DNA from 2 places in the Peptoniphilus sp. Marseille-Q6390 genome. Region 1 is predicted to be linked to the other one. Evidence: riboswitches for the same ligand, from Rfam matches in the RefSeq annotation. Region 1 holds a riboswitch; the other holds the start of a gene.

Region 1 (5,071 bases):
TTGTAAAAAAATCTGAACTCAAAAAGACCTACGAGGACCTTTCAAGAAATTTTGAACTTGAAATCATCGCCAAGGACAAGAACTTAAATGACAAGATCGCTGCCAAGGACTTTGGATATGTTGACTCTATAGGAAGTGAATCTATAGACCAGACAGCCTTCTACTGGCCAGTGGCATCTCTTGTGCCAAAGCACTACAAGGTTGACCGTGACCTAAAGTTTGATGCAGAAGCCTTAGATGAAAAAATAAAAAAGCTTAAACCAGTAATGGGGCAAAAGGACCACTCACAAGATGCAAAAGTCATCTTTGAAGATGGGGAATTTAAAATCCAAGATGAAATCCACGGCAACTTTATAAAGATGGATGAATTTAAAAATTCCATCCTAGGTCACTTTGGAGACTTGAAGGGAGAACTTGACCTTGCAGGGGAAAATCTCTACCAAGAACCAAAGATCACTAAGGATTCAGAATATATAAAAAATCAACTTGCTTCTTATAAAGACGTCTACAAGAAAAAAATAATTTTTGATTTCGACGACAGAAAGGAAGAAGTGACAGGTCAAGGCATAATTGCCATCTACTCCAAGGCTGATGACGGGACCCTTGCCCTTGACGAAGAGAAACTAAAACACTTTGTAGAAAGACTTGCTGCCAAGTACGACACTTATAGGACAAGCAGAATCTTTAACTCAACAGGACTTGGCCTCATGAAAGTTGACGGAGGCATCTATGGTTGGCTAACAGATAGGAAGGCTACAAGAGAAAAAATAAAAGAAGCCCTTGCGAAAGAAGAACCAGTTACAATAAAGCCAGCCTATAGGCAAGATGCGGTATCAAGAAAAGTTGACGACGTTGGCAAGACATACATCGAAGTAGACCTTGCAAGACAAAAACTTTGGTACTACAAGGACGGAGTCTTACAACTTGAAACCAATGTTGTAACAGGTAACCCAACCAAAGGCAACGGAACACCAACAGGCACTGACAGGATTTGGTCTCGTGAAAGAGATAGGTACCTAACAGGAGAAACCTACCGTTCAAAAGTTTCTTACTGGGCACCAATCAACTGGTCGGGAGTGGGTCTTCACGATGCATCATGGAGATCGAACTTTGGCGGAAACATCTATAAGTCAGGTGGATCTCATGGCTGCATAAACATACCAGTTCCAGTTATGAAAAACCTATTTCCACAAACCTTTACGGGTATGCCAGTTATAGTTTATAACTCAGCGACCCAAAGGGTAAATGATGCTGGCGGACAAGTAGTAGTTGGTCAACAACCACAAGCCCAAGGGCAAGGACAATAATAAAAATAAGAAAACTCTTGATAAATAAGCTTAATCTTTTATTGATTAAGCTTTATTTTTTTACAATTCTATATTAAGTTATGAATTATAGGGAGTGCCCCAGCTTGTTGAAGTCTTATGAGGTTATAAATTTTCCAATATGCTGCAAGCTAATAAGTTAGTAAGCAAAAAGTTCGGAGACGTTAAAAAAATTTCACTGCTCAAGAGGACGGAGCGAGTGAGTTGGCATGACCTAACCCAATTTGCGAAAGCAAATTGATGGTAGGTCAGTTCGCAAATTGGAGCTTGCGACAATTTGTGTTCTTCTATTTTTAGCATGACCGATTTTTTTGGACTTTCAGCGCGTGGGGTTCAAAGGGGGTGGTTTAAGGAGGGGGAAAATGGGCCTCGCAATGCCCCTTAACCCCCTCCTTAAAAGAAGTAAAAATAAAAATATATTTTATGATGAAAAATTTTTTAATATGTTTTTAAAGAAAGCTTTCATCAATTTAATACAAATTAACTCCACATAAAGCTTGAAAAAAATTTAACGAGTGATATAATAAAAACAAGAAATAAATAAATATTTTAAATCTTCAGGGAAGGGTGCAAATCCCAACCGGCGGTAAAGTCCGCGAGCGCAAGCCGAATTGGTGCAATTCCAATACCGACAGTAAAGTCTGGATGAGAGAATGATTTAAACTTTCACGCCCCGAAGGTTCGGGGTTTTTTTATGCCCCAACAGGAGGTAAAATGAATAAAGTAAATTCAAGTTCAATGATAAGAACAAAAGACATGACAAAAATAGGAATGCTATCAGTAATTGGTTTTATACTAATGTATTTTCAACTACCACTTACCTTTGTAGCACCACCCTTTATGAAGCTAGACATCTCAGACCTACCAGTACTAATGGGGGCCTTCACAATGGGACCAGCCTACGGCATCATAATCGCAGCCATAAAAAACATAATGCACATCATCTTTAAGGGCACAATGACAGCAGGAGTTGGCGAACTATCCAACTTCATCATCTCATCAACCTTTGCCTTCGTGTCAGCCTACTTCTATAGAAGACACAAGACATACAAGGGAGCAATAGTCTCCATGACACTAGGAGTCCTTGCCATGACTGTCCTTGCAATGATCTCCAACTACTTCGTAGTATTCCCACTATATGGTAAGGTAATGCCAATGGAAGCAATAATAGGAATGGGTTCAGCAATCACATCAAGAATCACAGGCCTATTCACAATGATGATCTACTCAGTCCTACCTTTTAACCTAATAAAAGGTTTCACAACATCAGCAGTGATGATGCTAGTCTACAAAAGAGTCTCACCACTCTTCAAAAACTAAATAAAAAAGATTTAAAAAAGATTAAAGATAAGATAAGATAAAAGAGCAAGCTGTCCCAGGGCAGCTTGTTTTTTTTATCCTATATAATATAATTTATAAAGAAAACTTTTTAAAAAATACAAAGAGAGGTAGACAATGAAAATACTTTGCGCAGGCCCAACATCAATCGACCCAAGAGTAATGGAAGTAATGGGCAAGTCCCTTACCAACCCAGACATAGATCCAGAATACGAAAAGAAACATAGACAAGTAGAAAAGAAAATATCCAAACTCCTAAAGACAGAAGCCACATCCTTTATCATGCTAGGAGAAGGAATGATAGGACTAGAAGGCGCCATCATAAACCTAGTAGAAAAAGGCGACAGAGTCCTAGTCCTTAACAACGGAGTCTTTGGAGCAGGCTTTGCCGACTTTGTAAAATACTATGAAGGTCAACCCTACATATACGAAGACGACTTCAGAAGAGGCTTCGACATAGAAAAACTTAAGAACTTCCTAGAAAAAGACCACGACTTCAAAGTAGCAACCATGGTCCACTGCGAAACACCATCAGGCATCACCAACGACGTCAAGACAATTTGCCAGCTCCTAAACTCCTACGGAATCCTAACAATAGTAGACACAGTATCAGGCATGGGAGGAGAAGAATTTGACTTCGACGACTACAAAGTAGACATAGCCCTAGGAGGAAGCCAAAAATGTATCTCAGCCCCAACAGGCCTCACCCTAGTGACAATATCAGAGAGAGCCAAGCAGGCAATAAGAGATAGAAAAAAACCAGTTCCTTCATATTATATGAACTTCGAAAACTACTACGCCTACTCCGACGGCTTCGCCTTCCCATACACAATGAACGAAAACTTGACCTATGCCCTAGACCTAGCCCTAGACCTCTTATTTCAAAAAGACGCCCTTGCCCTTCACAAAAAATACGCAGAAGTCACAAGAGAAATATTTGAAAAAGCAGGCTTCGAACTCTACGCCAAAGACTCAAGATCCAACACCCTAACAGCAGTCATGGTCCCAGAAGGCTTCATAGCAGAAGACATCATCGGAGCCTTGAGAAAAAAAGGAATCCTAATCTCCAAGGGAGCAGGCTACATCTTCGAAAAAGTATTTAGAATAGGCCACATGGGCAACAACATCTCCTATGAAAACTTCTTAGAACTCTATGAAAAGTTAGATGAGGTTTTTGGGGAACTTGGGATCAAGACAAAGGTATCTTTAAAAGAAGAGTTTCAAAAATTAATGGAAAAATAAGATTTTCTTTAAAGAAAATAAGGAAAAGAATTTTATTATAAAGATTTCATATTTAAAATTTTTTTGCAAAGCCAAGCTTTACGATTCTTTATCCGGAGGGGGTTAGGACCTTTCGATTGGTCCTTCCCCCTCCGGGCCACCCCCAACACCTTCAACGACCTGGCAGGGGCCCGACCCAATAATACGCAAAAAGCTCTCCGACTAAAAATAGAGGAACACAAATTGTCGCAAGCTCCAATTTGCGAACTGACCTACCATCAATTTGCTTTCGCAAATTGGGTTAGGTCATGTCAACTCACTCGCTCCGTTCTATTGAACAGTGAAATTTTTTTAACGTCTCCGAACTTTTTGCTTACTGATTTATTAATCATCAGCGTATTGGAAAAGTTTATAGCTTTATAAGACTTCAGCAAGCTGGATCACTTGATTAGCTCACTATTAAGTACAAAGTTGTAGTTCTTTATGAAGTCATAGAAGCTTATAACCTCGTAGATTAGTATGAAGTTGTAATTCTTTATTAAGTAATAGAAAATTACAAGATCACAATTAAATATAAACTTATAAAAAGACAAAGCTTAATCGATATTGATTAGGCTTTATTTTTTTAAAAATTTCAAACACATCTTGAGTAAGATTGCCAAGTTCCCAACAAATAGAATATAATAAAGAAAAAAGCAAAGAAAGGAGAAAAACTTGGAAAGATTTAAGGAAATTGATCAAGCTCTTGATAAATTAAAAATAGATATAAAAAACATCTCTCCATCAATCCTTGAGAAGATAGAAGAAGACCTAGACTTGAGATTTTCTCACGAGTCCACAAAAATTGAAGGCAACACCCTTTCCATCTACGAGGTCAAGACCCTATTAGTAGACAAGACATCAATAGGAGGCAAGGACCTGAGAGAAATCTACGAAGTAGTTAACCACAAAAAAGCCTTTGACTATATAAAAAGTCATCTTGAAGAAGATCTAGACGAAGAACTAATAAAAGACCTTCACCAAATCCTAATGGATAACATATTCTCAGGAGGCATCTATAGAAACGGGAACGTGAGAATAACAGGAGCATCATTCTCTCCACCATCCTGGGAAGCAGTAAGACAAGAGATGAAAAACTTTATAGAAGATTACAAGATCAAAAAAGAAAATACCCATCCAGTGGAACT
Region 2 (5,071 bases), on a different contig from region 1:
CTTCCTATAGAGAAGGAGCTCTTCAGTTGTTGTTATCTTCATGTTAAGCTTTTGGGCAAGCTTGAAGAGGTCTTCGCCACGCATCATGTGACCATCATCTTGCATTATTTCACAGCAAAGTCCAACTTCTTTAAGACCAGCAATCTTCAAAAGGTCAACAGTTGCTTCAGTGTGGCCACGTCTTACAAAAATTCCATCTTTTTTTGCAACAAGGGGGAACATGTGACCAGGTCTTCTAAAGTCTTCTGGCTTTGCATCATCTTCTGCAAGTTTGTTGGCAGTTAGGGCTCTCTCCCAAGCTGAGATTCCTGTAGTTGTATCTACGTGGTCAACGGAAACTGTAAAGGCAGTTTCGTGGTTGTCTGTGTTATCTGCCACCATTTGATTTAATTTTAATTTTTCTGCATACTCCCTAGACATTGGCATACAGATTAGGCCCTTGGCAAGGGAAGCCATGGTGTTTAGACTTTCACCAGTGGCAAACTCTGCTGCCTGAATCATGTCGCCTTCGTTTTCTCTGTCTGGCTCGTCAGTTACTATAATGATTTCGCCCTTTTTAAGAGCTTCAACAACTTCTTCTATAGAATTAACTTTCATTTTATCTCCTCTCAATTTAAAAACCATTTTCTAGTAAAAATGATTCAGTAATTTTGCTTTCACTTTTTGCATTTACAAAATTGTAGACATAGCGACCAATGATGTCGGTCTCAATATTAATCATGTCTCCAACTTTTTTATTTATAAGATTGGTGTCCCGAATAGTTGTTGGAATAATTGAAACTTCAAAATATTTTTCTCCAACTCTTGAGACAGTAAGACTTATACCGTCAAGGGCAATAGATCCCTTGGGGGCAATGTATTTAAAATTATCAGAGTCAAACTTTATCCTGTAGACAATTTCATTTCCGTGGTTGAGGATAGAAATTATTTCGCCAAGTCCATCAACATGGCCTTGGACTATGTGGCCGTCAAGTCTCTTTGCAGGACTCAGGGCTCTTTCAAGATTTAGCTTTTCTCCTCTTTTTAAATTTTTAAAAGTTGTGGACTTTATTGTCTCTACCATTACATCAGCCTTGTAAAAGTCTTCGTCTAAGTCTGTTACTGTAAGGCAAACTCCATTTGTTGCAATGGAGTCGCCAATCTTTGTTCCCTCCAAAACTTTTTTGCAGGAAACTCTTAAGCTGTAGAGATCGCTTTCTCTTTTAATATCAGATAGGCTGCCAATTTCTTCTATAATTCCTGTGAAAATTTTAATCACACCTTCCAGTGACTAGTATGTCATCAAATAATTTTTCGCACTTCATGTCCTTAATCCTAATTGCATCCTTAAGCTGGTCTATTTCAAGATCACCTATGGCAGGTATTCCCTTGGATCCAAGGAGGATTGGAGCAATGAAGAAGTAAAACTTATCAACTAAATTATTTTTTAGCATTTCTGCATTTAAGGTCCTTCCACCTTCAAGTAGGATAGAAGAGATGTCGTAGTCTTTTAATTTTTCCATAAGTTCTTTAAGGTCAACCCTCTTATCTTTGTCCTTACAAATTATGACTTCAACATTTTTCATAGCTTTTAATTTTTCTAACTTATCCTTGTCGCAGGATTCTGTTGTTGCTATTATTGCGATTGAATCTAAATCATCACTTAGGACCTTTGCATCAAGGGGGATCCTCAAGCTTGAATCTGTAATAATCCTAATGGGATTATTTTTATATTTGCCATGGCGGGTGTTAAGAGTAGGGTTGTCTGCAAGGACTGTTCCAATCCCAACCATTATTGCATCAAGTTGGCCTCTTAATTCATGACCGTGAGCTCGTGAAAATTCTGATGTGATCCACTGGGACTCGCCAGTCTCTGTTGCAATTTTCCCATCAAGGGACATGCCAGCCTTTAGGACCACAAAGGGTCTCTTATTTTTTAAGTAAGTGAAGAATCTTTCATTTAGATTTAAACATTCTTCTTCGCAAAGACCTTCTGTAACAGAGATGCCTGCATCTTCCAAAATTTTTATTCCCCTGCCAGAAACTTTTTCAAAGGGGTCAGCTGTTCCAATGACAACTCTTCTAATTCCTTCCTTTACAATTCTCTCAGCGCAGGGAGGAGTCTTCCCATAGTGGGAGCAGGGCTCAAGGTTAACATAGAGGGTTGCACCTCTTATGTCTTCGCCACGAGATTTGGCATCTAGGATGGCATTTACTTCTGCATGGTTTTCGCCAAACTTTAGGTGGGCGCCTTGGCCAATTATCTTGTCATCTTTTACAATTACGCAGCCAACAAGGGGGTTGGTCTTTGTCTTGCCAGTTCCCTCCCTTGCAATTTCAAGGGCACGTTCCATATAAAAGATATCGTTAAAATCTTCTAAATACATTAAATCACCTATAAAAAAAGAGCCCATGCAGGGCTCAAAAAATTCAAAAAATTATCTTCTTTCATCCAGACTATACTGTCGGTATTGGAATTGCACCAATTCAGCTTTCGCTCGCGGACTTTACCGCCGGTGAGGAATTGCACCTCGCCCTGAAGAGTTTTATTAACTTATAAATTTATAATAACACTAGAAATTAAATTGTCAAGAAAAAGTAAATCATTTTCCTTCCTTGATATTTTTCATTAGGCTAATGACATCTTCAAAGACAGAGTCTATGTCCCTGTCGGCATCAATGATATAGTCAGCGTAGGGGTCAAGGTCTTCTAAGACATCAAGCCTCTTTTCTATATCATTTTCATTGTCGTGCCTCTTTATCATCCTGTCCCTTAAAGTATCCCTTGAGCACTTTAGATAAATTGATTTGGCATTTTCAAATTCTTTTTTTATAGCTATGACGCCTTCCTTGTCGACAACAATTACGCAGTCCTTGTCCTTGTTGTTATTCTTTTCAAGGTCTTCCTTTAAAGTTGAGTAGTAGTTGCCTACGTAGCAAGTTGTTCCAATAAATAAATTGTCCTTGTCCATCTTCTTAAAAAGCTCTGAGTCAATGAAGTTATAATCCATACCATCAACTTCAGAGATTCTTGGTTTTCTTGTAGTGTAAGTAATAATTTTTTCGATTCCGTGTGAAGTCAGGGCATTTCTTATAGTAGACTTGCCTGAGCCAGAGTGTCCTAGTATTAAATAAATCATAATTGCTCCTTAAATTTTAATTTATTAAAGTATAACATATTTTTTCTATTATACTTTACAATTATAAAAATTTGAAGTAATATGGAAAAGATAAAATATTAGATGGAGGTTAGGATGAAACATTTAATTGAGCCACTAGATTTTACAACTGAAGAATACGAAGAAATTTTTAGACTAGTTGATAACATTATCGCAAATCCAGGTGATTATTCTCACGTTTGCGACAATAAGTTATTGGCTAGTCTTTTTTTTGAGCCTTCCACTAGGACGAGACTATCCTTTGAGACTGCCATGCTAAGACTGGGAGGACAAGTAATTGGTTTTTCTGACGCAGGTGTAAGCTCATCGACAAAGGGAGAGACCCTACTTGACACAATTAGGGTTATAGAAAATTATGCGGACATTTGTGCCATGCGACACCCAAAGGAAGGGGCAGCTCTTATGGCATCAAAGGCTGTGAAGACCATGCCAATTATAAATGCTGGAGATGGGGGACACTTCCACCCAACGCAAACTCTTGCAGACTTAATAACAATTAGGCATTACAAAAAGTCCTTTGACAATTTGACTGTGGGACTTTGTGGCGACTTAAAATTTGGAAGGACAATTCACTCTCTTGTCAGAGCCCTTAATCGATATGAAAATGTGAAATTTATTTTTATTTCGCCAGAGGAACTCAAGATGCCAGATCCTTTTAAGAACTTTATAGACGAAGAAAACTACACTGAGACCAGGGACCTTGTAAGTGTAATTGATGACTTAGACGTCCTCTACATGTCAAGGGTTCAAAAGGAAAGATTTGTTTCTTCAGACGAGTATGAAAGATTAAAGGACTACTACATCTTAACTGAAGAAAAATTAAAAAATGCGAAAAAAGACATGATTATACTTCATCCTCTACCAAGGGTAAATGAAATTGCTCCTGAAGTGGACAAAGACCCTCGAGCAGTTTACTTTGAGCAAACAAAATTTGGAATGTACGGTAGGATGGCGCTAATCATGAAACTTTTGGAGGCTACAAAATGATAAATGTTTCAAAAATAAAAAAAGGAATTGTACTTGACCACATAGAAGCAGGCAGGGCTCACGTTCTTTATAAAGCTCTTGAACTTGACAAGGTCACTGATGCAGTTGTACTTATGCAAAATATTTTCTCAACTTCCATGGGCAAGAAGGACCTAATAAAAATAGAAACAGATTACAACTTGGACTTCACAGTTCTAGGACTAATTGCTCCTCACACAACAGTAAACTTTATTGAAGATGGAGAAAGGGTGAAAAAAATTCGCATGGAATTGCCAGAGGTTGTTGAGGATGTCTTAACTTGCAAGAACCCAAGATGTATCACAAACTCTGAAAGAGAAATACCAGGCAACAAGTTCTTCCTATACAACAGAGACAAGAAGGAATACAAGTGCGAATATTGTGATACAGTAACCACATATGGAGAATGATATGGCAAAGATAATAGAAAATATTAACGTGTGCAAGGACTACTTCATACTGAGGACAGACCTAGATGTAAAAGTTTATCCAGGGCAATTTTTTATGCTAAGGGCCTGGGATTCTTACCCAACTCTTTCAAGACCGATTTCAGTTTATGATGTCACAGAGGGAGTTGACTTTCTCATCGAAAAGAGAGGAGAGGGGACAAAGATACTTGAAAAATTGCAAGTAGGCGACGAGATAAAATTGTTTGGTCCCTTTGGCAATGCCTTCTACGCCAACGTAGATGAAGTTGCCCTAGTTGGTGGTGGAGTTGGAGTCGCTCCCTTCCACTATCTAATTAAGGAAATTCAAAAGCTTAAACCAAATTCAAAAATTACTCTTTACATTGGAGAAAGAGAAGAGCTTGAACTTGAAAATGCCTTTAAAGATATTATCTGCGACATAAAGATAAAAAAAGGCGGCTTCATAACAGATATAATTGATTTTGAAAACCACGATTTGAT

The links. Region 1 has a riboswitch for FMN ahead of ACWPVO_RS02110 (ECF transporter S component). Riboswitches for the same ligand answer to the same signal wherever they lie in the genome.
Region 2: linked by a shared signal. The riboswitch ahead of ribD (bifunctional diaminohydroxyphosphoribosylaminopyrimidine deaminase/5-amino-6-(5-phosphoribosylamino)uracil reductase RibD) and the one ahead of ACWPVO_RS02110 (ECF transporter S component) in region 1 are both predicted to bind FMN.

What each region holds. Positions count from the first base shown of each region.
Region 1 covers NZ_CBCPLS010000001.1:430,890-435,960, forward strand. Annotated here, with positions in the region: gene ACWPVO_RS02105 (L,D-transpeptidase family protein) at 1-1,307, shown strand, start outside; FMN riboswitch at 1,875-1,987, shown strand; gene ACWPVO_RS02110 (ECF transporter S component) at 2,040-2,645, shown strand; gene ACWPVO_RS02115 (pyridoxal-phosphate-dependent aminotransferase family protein) at 2,781-3,905, shown strand; gene ACWPVO_RS02120 (Fic family protein) at 4,599-5,071, shown strand, end outside.
Region 2 covers NZ_CBCPLS010000002.1:245,731-250,801, forward strand. Annotated here, with positions in the region: gene ACWPVO_RS07105 (bifunctional 3,4-dihydroxy-2-butanone-4-phosphate synthase/GTP cyclohydrolase II) at 1-597, opposite strand, end outside; gene ACWPVO_RS07110 (riboflavin synthase) at 614-1,258, opposite strand; gene ribD (bifunctional diaminohydroxyphosphoribosylaminopyrimidine deaminase/5-amino-6-(5-phosphoribosylamino)uracil reductase RibD) at 1,251-2,366, opposite strand; FMN riboswitch at 2,416-2,527, opposite strand; gene ACWPVO_RS07120 (guanylate kinase) at 2,583-3,119, opposite strand; gene pyrB (aspartate carbamoyltransferase) at 3,234-4,145, shown strand; gene ACWPVO_RS07130 (aspartate carbamoyltransferase regulatory subunit) at 4,142-4,573, shown strand; gene ACWPVO_RS07135 (dihydroorotate dehydrogenase electron transfer subunit) at 4,575-5,071, shown strand, end outside.